Regions from separate parts of the Colwellia sp. MEBiC06753 genome, predicted to be linked through region 3. Evidence: riboswitches for the same ligand, from Rfam matches in the RefSeq annotation. Region 3 holds a riboswitch; each other region holds the start of a gene.

Region 1 (4,748 bases), on a different contig from region 3:
TGGTATTCCAGAAAATTTAATTGCGGAAATTAAACGTAAAGGCACAACAGGCTTAACGCTGGTATCAAATAACTGTGGTGTTGATGATTTTGGTTTAGGTGTTTTACTACCAGATCGCCAAATCAAAAAAATCATTGCTTCATACGTAGGTGAAAACGCCGAGTTTGAGCGTCAAATGATGTCTGGTGAATTAGAAGTAGAGTTAACACCTCAAGGCACTTTAGCAGAAAAAATGCGAGCTGGCGGAGCTGGTATTCCGGCATTTTTCACAGCAACAGGTTACGGTACACCTGTTGCCGAAGGCAAAGAAGAACGTGAATTTGATGGTCGTATGTACATTTTAGAAGAGTCAATTAAAGGTGACTTTGCCATTGTTAAAGCGTGGAAAGCGGATCGCTACGGTAACTTAGTTTTTAGAAAAACTGCTAGAAACTTCAACCCTATGGCGGCAACTGCCGGCAAAATTACTGTAGTCGAAGTAGAAGAAATTGTTGAACCAGGTGAATTAGATCCAGATCAAATTCACACACCGGGCATATACGTAGATCGTCTAATTCAAGGGACTTTCGAAAAACGTATTGAACAACGCACCGTTCGTACCACAGAAAATAGCTAACTGCGCAACAAGGAGCAAATCATGGCGTTATCTCGAGAACAAATTGCTATGCGCGTTGCGCAAGAATTACAAGACGGTTACTACGTCAACTTAGGCATAGGTATTCCAACTCTAGTGGCAAACTATGTACCAGAAGGTATGGAAGTAATGCTGCAATCTGAAAACGGTTTATTAGGTATGGGGCAATTCCCAACGGAAGAAACCATTGATGCTGATATGATCAATGCAGGCAAGCAAACTGTTACAGCAATTAAAGGCGCATCAATTTTTGATTCAGCTGAATCATTTGCCATGATACGTGGCGGTCATGTCGACTTAACTGTACTAGGTGCTTTTGAAGTAGATGTATACGGTAACATTGCTTCATACATGATTCCGGGTAAATTAATCAAAGGCATGGGTGGTGCAATGGACTTAGTAGCGGGGGCTGACAATATTATTGTTACTATGACCCATGCCTCTAAACACGGTGAATCGAAATTACTTGATAGCTGCACCCTACCTTTAACAGGCAAAGGCTGTATTAAGAAGGTATTAACCGATCTGGCATTTATTGAAATAAAAGACGGTAAGTTTCACCTACTAGAGCGCGCGCCAGGCGTCTCTGTTGAAGAAATTGTTAAGCTAACCGCTGGTGAGCTAGTCGTGCCAGCTCACGTACCTGAAATGCAATTTTAAACCAGAGTTAACTCGTTATCCTCAGTATATTTAGTCAATTATTTAAAAAGGGAAGCGAATGCTTCCTTTTTTATTTTTAACAAAATATCAATAAACTAACGCGGAACCCCAACAAATTGGCTACATTTGTTACCATTTATGTTGCAATTTGTAACAATTATTGGTAATACTAAAGGTGACAAAGAAAAGGCAAAGCACGTGAAAGCGTGTTACGCAAAGCCACCGGTCTAAGGGCAATAATATTGTTGCCTATGACAGCGGAGTTACCTCGTTAAAAGGGTACGTTCCAGTGGTTTTTTCTTTTTTTAACTAAAACGAATTTTGATTTAAGGTTATTAAAATGAAAAAATTATTACTAGCTTCTACCATCACAGCTTTAACTTTAACGTCTGTAGTCACAGTACCTCAGGCACACGCTAACAACATTGCACAAAGTGTATGTGAGTACGTTGCCGCTGATGACAAAAAACGCATGCGTTCATTTTTAAAGTCGAACAAATTAAAAATACGCGGTATTTTTGACAGTATTCAATGTAATGGTAAAAACTTGTTGGAGTTCGCAGCTGCACAAAATTCTGTAGAAACTGGCGAATTGATGATTAAAAAATTATCTAAAAGTGTTGTTTCTGCAAATTTAGCTTCACTTCAAACAGGGTCGCAACCTTTAGCTGACGCTGCTAACGCTCGCGTCAGCAGCTAATTATTTTCTGGTAGACGTTAGTTTATAATTGTTTACTGGTTAATAATTCTTATGTCGCTTATAAAAAGCCAGCTCACGCTGGCTTTTTTATTACTTGATTTTTAAGGATAAAGTGGTTGTTAACCTTAAGATACATTACAATTTAATTGTACTAAATTCGTTTTAAACCAGCTGAATGACAACTAAAAAAACCTATAAAGGCAGCAAAAATGCATTACTGTTAACTGGTGGCGGTGCTCGTGCAGCGTATCAAGTTGGCGTGCTTGCTGGTATTGCAAAATTTATCCCGCGCAATCACGGTATTCCTTTCCCGATATTATCAGGAACATCAGCCGGCGCATTAAATGCTACAGCCCTTGCCTGCTACGCATCATGTTATCACCTGGGCGTTAGAAAACTGGAATCTCTATGGAAAAATCTAAGCTGCAATAAAATTTATCAAAGCAGCACGCCACAGGTGTTTGGTAACCTTTTTTCTGGTTTCTTGGCAAGCTTTCAAGCCGATTATGCCAATAAAACAGCGCGTAGTTTGTTAAATAATGCCCCTCTTAGGCGTTTGTTAGATGAAGTCATTGATTTTAGAAGAATAGATGTCAACATTCTCAATAATTATTTGTCTTCATTATCAGTAACCGCATCAAACTATAGCTCTGGCGATTCAATTACGTTTTTTCAATCGGCCAGCCATATCAAGCCTTGGATCCGCGCTAAGCGTATTGGCGAGCCATGCCAGATTAGTAGTGATCATTTATTAGCCTCATCAGCTATCCCTTTGGTTTTTCCTTCCGTGAAAATAAGAAAGCAACATTATGGTGACGGCTCTATCCATCAATTATCTCCCCTTAGCCCACCTATTCATTTAGGGGCAGAGCGAATTTTTGTTATCGGGGTTGAGCAGCCAAAAGCAGAAATATATGCGATGGAAAATAACCCTCACCCGCCAACCATTTCGACTATCGCCGGTCATATGCTGGACTCGGTATTTGCCGATACTTTGCAAAGTGATTTAGAGCGAATGCACCGAATTAATAACACGCTGTCGTTAATTAGCGAGAAAGATCGATTACAGCATGACGGATTAAAACATATCGACAGTTTAATGGTTAACCCAAGTGAAGATTTTAATACCATAGCTACAGAGTATTACCATTGTCTGCCGATAGGTGTTCGAATGCTATTTAGAACACTAGGGATAAAAAATGATCCAGAGTCCAGTTTGTTTAGTTACTTATTGTTTGATAAGCACTACTGCAAAAAGCTTATTTCCATTGGCATTGAAGATGCGCTTGAAAAAGAGCAACAGATAAAAGAATTTTTATTTATTTAACCTCTGGTTTGCATAAGAAATAGTGCAAGATAAAATAAAACAATAACTTAGTCATAGTTTATATTTCTAGCTTGATATTTTTATCTGAATTTAAGGCTTTTGGGAGCAGGAATAGCCGGCTATTTCGCTACAAAGTAACGTAGAAGGCAGTAAAAATAGCCGCTAGAAACGCATGGCTTACGTGAAGCTGAGGTTATTTAGCTGCCTTCATGTAAAAAGCGTTCTGTACGCTCAACTCTGCGCGGTTTTCCACGCACAATCAAAGTATCGTCAGCCATCAGAATCATATTTTCATCAGGCTCTTCTAACTCGACATTATTGCGTTTTAATGCGATGACATTGACCCGCCTAGCGGGTAAATCCAATGCAGATATAGAGCGACCTGTTGCAAAAGAGTTTGGCGTTAACAGGATAGCATGAGCAAATTCAATTCGATCCATCGCATCAGGGCTCATATCGGTATGCTCACCTTGGAAGAATCCATGTAAATGGTTGTAATGGTTTTTACGCTCTTTTTGTACACGACGAATAATTCGTGAGAAAGGTACGCCTGATAGTGATAATACTTGCGACACCAACATTAACGCTCCTTCCAAGCTTTCTGGAACAACCTCATTAGCGCCAGCATTTTGCAACATTTCAAGCTGATCATCGTTTCTAGTGCGCACTAATATCGGTACTGACGGTGATAATGAACGCACTTTTTGAATCACTTCTGCCGATTGTTTATCTTCGCCAAAGGCAATAACCACTAATTTAGCCTCAGATAAGTGCGCAGCATGCAGTAGCTCTGCCTGTCGAGACGAGCCAAACAAAACATTTTCGCCTGCTTCTCGAGCTTTTCTCGTCCTTAATGGATCGATATCAATCGCTACGAACTCAATGTGCTCTTGTTTTAAGAAACGGCTGACCGTTTGGCCAATGCGGCCAAAACCACAAATAATGACGTGATCTTTTAAAGTCTTTGTCGCTTCGGGCAAAACCTCTAAACCGGAAGTATCAACGGGTTCTTCATTCGCTAACCATCGTCCCCAACGTCGCGCATTGTTAACCATATATGGTGTAATTGCCATGCTGATAACACCAGCACCAAGTAACATCGATGAGACATTGTTTGGTAAAATATTCACTTGAGTTGCTAATGCCACCAATACAAAACTAAACTCCCCCATTTGCGCCAACATAATACCGGTCGCCCAACTGTCCTTACTGGCTTCACCGGCCTTAACTGCTAAGAACTTGATAACTAGAATTTTTAGTAACATAAAGCCGACCATTGAAATAAACAGGGTCAAAGGAGAGGACAGTAATAGCCCGACATCTAGCTTCATACCAATAGTGACGAAAAACAAACCTAACAGAATGTCACGATATGGCCGAATATCAGCTTCTAATTGATATTTGTATTCACTTTCGCCAAGCATCAT
Region 2 (4,748 bases), on a different contig from region 3:
ATATTTTTGCCGCCACCTGTGCCGTTGCCAGCTGATTTTCAACTTGAGCATCTCGTATATAATGCGCTTTTACTTGGTTACTTTCGTCACTAAAGCTAACAACGGGAAAGTTGACCAAATACGGACTTTTACGAAACATCTTCTTAGCTTCGCGCCAACTGCCATCAAGTAAAATAAACAGTGGGGTTTTATCGGTTATAAGCTCATCCGGAAGATTATTCTCAAAAACTTGTTGCGAAGGCGCTGCATATTGTTTGGGAAAAACCACTAATGGCAAATAATGCGGATCACTTAATAATGCTAATAAACCTGATGGCGGCTCGGTACGAGACCAAATAAAGGCGTAAGTACTAGGTACAATATCTGCAATTAACCGTGCGGTATTACTTGGCTTTAAGACCTCGGCATCATGCATCAATAAACAAAACGCCGAGTTAGCCATGCTACTTTGTTTTAGTGCGCAAATACAATTAGCCTTAGCCAACTGGCAAAACTCACAACGATTAACTTTTTTGCCTCGGGCATTAAAAGGCTTAGTGCTTAGCTGCTTGCGATGACGATAAAGTTGTTGAACAGCATTTAACATGGCAAATGGCACTTACTTGATATGATATAAAGTGAAGGTTGGCTAAGTTTACCACGAAAAAAAAGCACCTAACTCGGTGCTTTTCTAATTAATTCATTTCTTTATTGCAAATACGCTTTTTTATGGTCTTTATGACGCACTTCAATGAGATTAAATTCTGCTAATTCAGGTATTTCTCGTTGCATCGCACTTTCTAGCTGATCAATAGCCAGTACTGATAAACAAACCTCATCTGCTTTTGCTTCGATTGCTGATGCGCGCGTTTCCATTTGCTGCTCTATTTGGCTACCAAAGTTTTCCATACGAGTTTCAAATGCTTCCATGTCACCACCTGAAAACATCATTTCGCGACCAACAGCCATTAACAAACTGCCCATAGAGCTTTGTACTGCACGCTCTACCGTGTCTTCAATGCGTTGTTCAAAGTCTTCACCAAAGATATCTTCGCCAACAAAGCCGTCTTCATTGAACTCAATACCACGCTCAACAGAAAAGTGCTTATCTATTTCTGCACTCATTTTATTCAGTTCTTCCGTTAATTCGCGGCCAATATCATTATCTTCGCCAAGCAATTCATTAAACGCTAAGTTAACCCCTTCGGTTGCCAGCGAAATACCTTCAATAGCAATCGATTTTACTTGCGGAACAACTGCACGAATGCTCGTTGAATAATCATTAACCAATTTTTCTTGAGACGCGGACAACGAGACTTCTTCGCCATCAACGATTAACTGATGAGCACCGATAATTTGATATAACTGACGATCATCTTTGTAAAAGCTCAGTGTTTGACTATTAATTTTAACACCAGCATTTATATTAACGTCACAGGCGTCGGTATTAATGTCATGCGCCATTAGTGGAGTTGAAAGAAGTAATAAAGCACCTGCTGCAAATTTTGTCATTTTAATATCCTTAAATGTTGCTATTGCTAAAGATATATCAAAACAAGTGCCAATATATTTTACTATACAAATCATAAGGTTAAATTTAACCTACAAAATCAAGCTTATGATTTTAGCCAGAAGTTAGTAAAAAAAACAAACTATTCGTCAATTAACCAATTCAGCGCAGAGTCATAACAGTTAAAGTTTTTAACCGGCAGTGATTCATTTTCAGCAAATTGCTGAATTAATAGCTGTTTGTGGCCGCTATGTGAAACTATACGTGCAACTTTAAAGTTAGCAAGTTTGTTCATAATTGATTTGATCACTTGAACAATTTCAGACGAACCGTAATCTAATTGAAGCTCTGTGGCATCAATCATTAGCTTATTCAGCTTTTCGCCTTCTGCAACACTAAATAATTCATTGTAAAACGTTTTAATATCTATAGTTGAAGCCGTGCCAACTAGTTTTGCATATAGATATTCTGGGTGGAGATCCTTCTCAATTGATAATTGAGAACCACAGGTCATTGTTACCTCTTAATTAAAAAATACCGAGGATCAGCAATATAAAATGAAAATTCGTGCAGCTCAGCCATCATAGAATAATCGTTAGACCTGGAGCTTTGCGCGAGTGCTTTTTCAAGCACCTTGCCAATCGGTCGGCGATTTTGCCTAAATCAATTAATCTTTTCAACAAAAATAACGATTTATAACACGTCAGACCAGATATTTAACATTGAGGCTACAACTGTTACAAAAACTTAATCTGATGAAGGGTAATTTATGGTAATTTTACTAGAACGTGTTGAGCTAAATTTGCATTAACCGAGTTAACAATAATGACCGACAAAATAGCAAAAGTAACCAAGGCAAATGGCACAGGTATTCGACGTATTTTCAATGCCGCAGTTTGCTCATTTAAAGGATTTAAAGCAGCTTACAAGCATGAAGCAGCCTTTCGTCAAGAGTTACTATTATGTTTATTGCTAGCCCCTATTTCATTTTTCGTTGCCAAAAGCACAACTCAGCTAATGATCTTACTAATGACCTTAGCATTTATTCTGTTTGCTGAGATTATTAACTCTGCCATCGAGGCATTAGCAGACAAAATTACTACTGAACATGACGAACTAATTGGCAGAGCAAAAGATCTTGGCTCTGCCGGTGTATTTATCGCCTTTGGTTTAATGATATTTTGCTGGGGTTTGGCAATATATGAAAACTTTATTAACTAACCATTCGGTAATAAAGCGAGCTTTTGTATTAATCAATTGTTGCTAAATTCTTCATCCAGCGTTTTGACAGTGCCCTGTAGCCAAATAAACATAACTTTGCAACTTCTTCAGCATAAGCGGCTAATGCGACCCATAACAAGGGAAGCTGCCAAAAGGTAGCTGCGATATACACCAAGGGAATACTCACCAGCCACATACCAATGATGTCGGTAAACATACAAAATTTATTGTCGCCTCCCGCCCTCAGTATACCCAAGGCCAACGTCATATTACTCACTTTAAGCCAAGCTAAAAGCGCAATAAGAATGAATACTTGATGGGCTGTAGCCAATGTTTGTTCAGCCATATTCTGATAAGGGCTTAAAATAAACGACTCTAGTGCTAACATTAAGCCACCCAGCGCAAACGCCACCAACGGACAAAGCAATAAAAACGATTTAGCCACTTGCCAAGCTTTATCGAATTGATCAGCACCTAAACATTGACCAACCATAATTGAACATGCTGATGCTAAACCGAAAAAGACAGCGAGGAAAATCCCCTCAACTGGTGACAGCAAGCTCATCACCGCCAATGCTTCTGTACCCAATTGCCCATAAATCAGTTGATAGGCAAAGGTACCTATCGACCAAATACCAAAGCTGATCATCATCGGCCACACTAATGAAAATATTTTCCACCATTGATGACGGTTGTTCAGTAACGTCCAGTCACCAGATTTCGGCGCCAGCATGTGCTTAACGTGCAATAAAAACCAAAATAGTGTAACCACATGTAGCAACCGAGAAAGTAAAGTTGCCCAAGCAGCACCTTCCACCCCTAATGCTGGAATCCCTAAACCACCATTAATTAGCCAATAATTAAGTACAACATTAATTGTGATAGCAAAGCAGCTAAACGCCATAGGTAGTTTAACTTGCCCAATACTACGCAGGGCATTTTCGACAATTAAAATAACACCAACACATATTAAGCTTGGCATAGTGATCCAAAGGTAGCGTTCGCCAAAACCAAGTACAGCCGGATCGTCAGACGCCCAACCGATAATCGTATCTGCAAAATAAAAGTTAGCGATAGCAATTGGCGTAAATGCAGAAAGGGCAAAAACAATAGCAATTTGAATAGTTTGTCTAATTTTTTCAGAACGATTTGCGCCAAAATACTGGGCAGCTAAAACCCCTACGCCCCACGACAAGCCAGTGGCAATAACTAGCACAACAAATTGCACACGATTACCCAGCCCAACGGCTGCCACTGCCGCATCACCTAAGTGTCCGACCATCACTACATCAATCATACTGAGTAGCGTTACTAGCACATTTTGTAATGATATCGGCCAGGCTAATTTAATGGTTTGCCTAAATTGAGAGCTGTGTATCGTGGTCATTAATAGTCCAATAAAAATGGCTTAGCCATACATTTAAAAACAAATTTTAACGCTATAACGCTGGGAAAAGGTATTGAATACGTATTGAATATGTTAGAAATAGCTTTCAGTTTAATTACACGGCATTTAGCTAACTTATCTAAGGAAATTTAATGCGCTTACTATCAGCTACATTAGCTTTTATCTTACTTTCGCCAAACGCAGTACTTGCTAACCATCAACCGGCACCTTTAGTATCCATTGCCAGTCATGATGCATTTTTTAGCGCAATTAAGGCGCACTGCGGTAAAGCATATGCTGGTAAGGTCGTTGTCGATAACTCCAACAGCACGGCATTTGCCAATAAAAAATTGATCATGCATGTTAGGGTATGTAACGATGAGCAACTGCAAATTCCATTTCATGTTGGCGATAATGCCTCAAGAACTTGGATCATCACTAAAACAGGCTCTGGTTTATCATTAAAGCATGATCATCGTCACCAAGATGGCAGCTTTGACGAACAAACCATGTATGGAGGCCACACTATCGATGCAGGCTGGCCACAAGTGCAAAGCTTCCCTGCCGATCAATATTCCAAAGAATTATTTACAGCACATGGCATCCCACAATCCAATGGCAACACTTGGCAAATGTTTATTTACCCTGAAA
Region 3 (4,748 bases):
AAAATCTTTAAAATTTTCTAAAAATCGCGTGATTTGTGTTGACAGCTTTTTACTTCTCCCTATAATACGCCCCCACAGAGACGGACGATTAGCTCAGTTGGGAGAGCACCGCCCTTACAAGGCGGGGGTCACTGGTTCAAGCCCAGTATCGTCCACCACTTCTGTTTTTAGAAGTGATTACACATCTCTTAGTTACCATAAAATTGGACGATTAGCTCAGTTGGGAGAGCACCGCCCTTACAAGGCGGGGGTCACTGGTTCAAGCCCAGTATCGTCCACCACTTTATGTTTGCATAAACAAATGTACAAAGTGTGAAAACATGGCTAACCTAGAGCACTCTGTTGATTAAATGATATGGACGATTAGCTCAGTTGGGAGAGCACCGCCCTTACAAGGCGGGGGTCACTGGTTCAAGCCCAGTATCGTCCACCACGCATTTAATCGGCCATTATCTTTCCAGATATGGACGATTAGCTCAGTTGGGAGAGCACCGCCCTTACAAGGCGGGGGTCACTGGTTCAAGCCCAGTATCGTCCACCACTATTTGTTTCATTGTTTTTTCCAAGTGATATTTTTTAATGCAGCTTTAATTACGGTGCAAGCACCTTCTACTCTTTACACCCCGCACCAAGTCACTGGTTCAAGCCCAGTATCGTCCACCACTATTTGTTCTATATTTCATTTGCACTAATTATTAAGGTGCGAGCACCTTCTACTCTTTACCACCCGCGGCAAGTCACTGGTTTAAGCCCAGTATTGTCCACCACTATTTATTCTATTTTGTCTTTCTAAATGATATTTACTATTGCAGTTTAACTGCGGTGAGTTATAGGCTCGATATTCGTCATTCCAGCAGTTTCTTAAGCTGGAATATCCTAATCTTTCTTGAAGATCCTCGACTAAAAGACTTCGAGGACGACCTAAGGCAAAGCATTAATCTGCTTCACAAACGCCGCAACGTGGGCGATGAATAAAGCGCTGTCAGTGCAGGCTAGCACCTTCTACTCTTTACAACCCTTACTAAGTCACTGGTTCAAGCCCAGTATCGTCCACCACTACTCATTCTAGATTATCTTTCTAAGTGATATTTACTCTTGCGTTTAAATGCAGTGAATTATAGGCTCGATATTCGTCATTCCAGTGGTCTCTTAAGCTGGAATCTCCTAATTTTTCTTGAAGCCCCTCGACTAAAAGACTTCGAGGACGACCTAAGGCAAAGCATTAATCTGCTTCACAAACGCTGCAATGTGGACGATGAATAAAGCGCTGTCAGTGCAAGCAAGCACCTTCTACTTTTTACAACCCGTGCCATTTAAATGGTTTAAGCCCAGTATCGCCCACCACTCTTTATCCAAACTTCTCTAAAAGTTCTGTTTTTACTAACACTTAAATTTTCGACTAATTCCAATATTTTTACTGTATGACTACCCCCCCTAGAAATAACTGCTACTAGCGTTTTCGGGTGCTATATTCACTACATTAGTAAGGATTACTTAAAGCGGCAGAGTTATAAAAACAGCTCTTATTTTAAATAATAAAATTTTCGGCATAAAAAAAGCGAGCACTAGGCTCGCTTTTTATGGAATTTCTTTTTACTAGCCGTTTACACGAGCATTAGCTTCTTTTGCAAGCTCTACTGAAGTGATTGACGCTAACATACCTTTAACTGTTGATTTAGGTAATTTGCTGATCATTAATGAACCAGTATCTACAGCGTTATTTGTTGATGCGAACTCTAATAAGTTTTGGCCATTACATTGAACTAAATCAAATACAGAGCGGATTTTTAAATCATTGCTTTTTAGGAAAGAGCGTAAACGCTTTTTGTTATCAGCTGCAACATATTCACATAAGCTTTGTGCAATATCTGAAGCGTTAGCAGTAGGAGCTACAGAAACAGAAGTTAATAATGCAACAACAGGAACAAGAAGTAATTTTTTCATTTAGATATATCCTTTACAACAATTCAATAAATTAAGTTAAATTTTTGAAACGCGCAAAAGGTCCCTGCTGCATTAGGTAGCTCCGCTGTCATAACCCTTACTTTTTAAGTCGAGTCTTAGACCGGTAGCTTTGCGTAATACCCTTTCAGATACCTTGCCGTTTCTTGCGCGGCGAATTATACAGATTACACATTGTTACACAACACTTTTTTTCATTTACATTACATTTTTGATAAAATCCCCATCGTTAAAATTGATTAAAAAACGCGCTAAGCCGCGTATTTATTAGCGATGCAGATTTAAACAATTCATGATAATATTTTACTAATTTATTAGTTTTTTGTTCGAATTATCCAAATCATGCCTAATGTCTTGTTAATAGAAATAGATCAACAACCCATCGAGCTTTATAAATTATTAAAAATTGCTGACTTAGTTTCTGGTGGTGGCGAAGCAAAAGTTGCCATTAGCGAAGGTTATGTCTTATTAAATAACGAAGTGGAGTTTCAAAAACGTAAAAAAGTATACGATGGTGATTACATTCAATTTGGTGATTACATTATCGAGGTTCAATTTGTTGAGCAGCTTGAAGTTACAACAGATGCTGACAATCAAAGTCATAACCCAATAAAAACGCCCCTAGAACCTCAAGAAATAAAAGAAAAATCACCTAGTAATGTAAACGATCAATACCAAGGAAGCAGTAAAAATCAGCAAAATCTAGGAAAGTCTAAACACGGTCAAAGAACCAAAAAACAGCCCAAGAATAAACAAGAAAATAAAAAGCAAGAAACTAAAAAGCCAACAGGTAAACGCCGAGCAATTAATTTTTAGAACAAGTTTTTAAATGCTTTTAAATTCAGCGCGTCCAACTAACCTAGTCCTCAACCTAGCACTGCAATCTAGTGCCTTTAGGTTGTTCCATTACCGTTAATTAAGTAAAGGTAATTAACGGTAATTTAAAGCCGGTAGATTAACGGCATTTCTTTTCCCAAAATTCGGCTTTACCCATTGCTGGGTCTAATTCATAGCCGTTAAAACCAAACTTTTTATAAGCATTCATCGCTACTGTGTTACCCGTTAACACTTCCAACGTGATTTTCGCGGCGCCAACTTTTTTAGCATGGTTTTCAACTGCAGCCAACAATGCCTGACTGATACCTTTACCACGATAGCCGTTAACGACCGCCATATCATGTATATTGATCACAGGCTTTGCCGCAAACGTAGAAAAACTTTCAATACAGTTCGCTAGCCCCACAGGTACATCGTCCAAATAAGCGATAAAACTAAAAACAAAGCCACGAGCAGCCATTTCACTCGCTAATTTGTTCCTTACTTCTTCGTTTAGTGGCTCTCCACCTCCCATTGGATCTTTGGCATAGCCATCAAGTAATTCCAATAACTCATTCATTTGTTGCTGATTCTGATAATCAACAGCTTTCACTATTAACGACATTGATCAATTTGCTCCTTTAGCAATTTAGGTTTGCCACACTATACTAAAAGCATGAATGAAACGACTAAATTATGTCAATACACTGATTTCACTGGTTGTCATTGCCAAGAGCCCGATATTGGTAATGGCTTATGTTATTGGCATGATCAAGAAATCGATAAATCCGGTGATGATGTCAAAAAAAAGCTAGAAGCTTATGCTCAATCCGGCGGGCTGTTGCGTGGCATTTCTTTAAAGTATGCCAACTTAGCAAATATTAATTTAGTTAATCACCATCAAAAGCAAGGATACGACTTTACTTACGCTGATTTTTATAAAGCTAACCTTGAAGGTGCGCACCTTTTTAATATAAAGCTAAATCATGGCAGCTTAATGAAAGCCGACCTGCGCTTAGCTAACCTAAATTGTGCCAGTTTGATTGAAACGAATCTTCTAGGTGTGCGTTGGTCAGAGAGTAAAATAGAAAATATCAAAGTTGGTCGTAAAGTATTACAAGAGCATCGCGCAAATAAAGCGGAAAAAGCGCACCATAAAGCGCAAGCTATTGATTACTATGAACAAGCCGAAGAAGTTTACCGCGATTTGAGAAAACATGCCGAGCATGAAGGCATATTTACGCTTTCTGGATGGTTAATTCAAAAAGAGCTAACCATGCGCCGTATGCAACAACCCAAATACAGCGTTAAGCGTTTTAACTCTAAGGTTGTTGATTTATTTTGTGGTTATGGTGAAGCGCCACTGCGTATTATTGGCATATCCATTGCCATGATCATCTTATGCGCCCTGCTTTATGCCATAACAGGGTTAAATTATCGTGGTGAAGTCCAAATGTTCAAAGCCAGCGCTAGCCTGCTTGATAACATGAGTTTATTTTTTTCCTGCCTTTATTATTCAGTAGTAACCTTTACCACATTAGGCTATGGCGATTTTACCCCAATAGGCATATCGCGTGCCATTGCCGCTTTTGAAGCCTTTACCGGCAGCTTCACCATTGCGCTATTCGTGGTGGTATTTGTGAAAAAAATGACGCGCTGACGAAATTTCAATGCGTTCTGCAACTAAGATCTCACGGTGTTACCAGCAGCCAAATCTAACAATTCTTTCAGTTTCACCGGTTATTTGTCATTAAAAGCGTTTATCGCCATTTTTTTTCCTAAACTGCCCTGCTAGAATAGCGCCAATTTTTAAACACGCCTGTCGGATTTGAATCAATGCGTACCAGTCAATATTTAGTTTCTACCTTAAAAGAAACCCCAGCAAGTGCCGAGGTTATTAGTCATCAATTAATGTTACGTGCAGGTTTAGTACGTAATGTCGCTTCTGGTTTGTATACCTGGTTACCCAC

The links. A riboswitch is a leader RNA that binds a small molecule or an ion and turns the genes downstream of it on or off. The one in region 3 is predicted to bind cyclic di-GMP.
Region 1: another riboswitch for cyclic di-GMP. It lies ahead of ACOB82_RS01825 (DUF3718 domain-containing protein); the one in region 3 lies ahead of ACOB82_RS13180 (DUF3718 domain-containing protein).
Region 2: another riboswitch for cyclic di-GMP. It lies ahead of ACOB82_RS15315 (hypothetical protein); the one in region 3 lies ahead of ACOB82_RS13180 (DUF3718 domain-containing protein).

Annotation. Positions count from the first base shown of each region.
Region 1 is NZ_JBQMTM010000001.1:400,471-405,218, reverse strand. It holds gene ACOB82_RS01835 (CoA transferase subunit A) at 1-616, shown strand, start outside; gene ACOB82_RS01830 (3-oxoacid CoA-transferase subunit B) at 638-1,294, shown strand; cyclic di-GMP riboswitch class I at 1,473-1,565, shown strand; gene ACOB82_RS01825 (DUF3718 domain-containing protein) at 1,635-1,994, shown strand; gene ACOB82_RS01820 (patatin-like phospholipase family protein) at 2,170-3,321, shown strand; gene ACOB82_RS01815 (cation:proton antiporter domain-containing protein) at 3,519-4,748, opposite strand, start outside.
Region 2 is NZ_JBQMTM010000021.1:63,698-68,445, forward strand. It holds gene ACOB82_RS15305 (tRNA-uridine aminocarboxypropyltransferase) at 1-586, opposite strand, end outside; gene ACOB82_RS15310 (DUF2884 family protein) at 688-1,491, opposite strand; gene ACOB82_RS15315 (hypothetical protein) at 1,632-2,003, opposite strand; cyclic di-GMP riboswitch class I at 2,055-2,138, opposite strand; gene ACOB82_RS15320 (diacylglycerol kinase) at 2,315-2,710, shown strand; gene ACOB82_RS15325 (MATE family efflux transporter) at 2,739-4,097, opposite strand; gene ACOB82_RS15330 (hypothetical protein) at 4,250-4,748, shown strand, end outside.
Region 3 is NZ_JBQMTM010000016.1:54,621-59,368, forward strand. It holds tRNA gene ACOB82_RS13155 (tRNA-Val) at 83-158, shown strand; tRNA gene ACOB82_RS13160 (tRNA-Val) at 206-281, shown strand; tRNA gene ACOB82_RS13165 (tRNA-Val) at 358-433, shown strand; tRNA gene ACOB82_RS13170 (tRNA-Val) at 466-541, shown strand; tRNA gene ACOB82_RS13175 (tRNA-OTHER) at 963-1,056, shown strand; gene ACOB82_RS13180 (DUF3718 domain-containing protein) at 1,597-1,944, opposite strand; cyclic di-GMP riboswitch class I at 2,017-2,113, opposite strand; gene ACOB82_RS13185 (RNA-binding S4 domain-containing protein) at 2,305-2,778, shown strand; gene ACOB82_RS13190 (GNAT family N-acetyltransferase) at 2,918-3,403, opposite strand; gene ACOB82_RS13195 (ion channel) at 3,455-4,438, shown strand; gene ACOB82_RS13200 (proline--tRNA ligase) at 4,615-4,748, shown strand, end outside.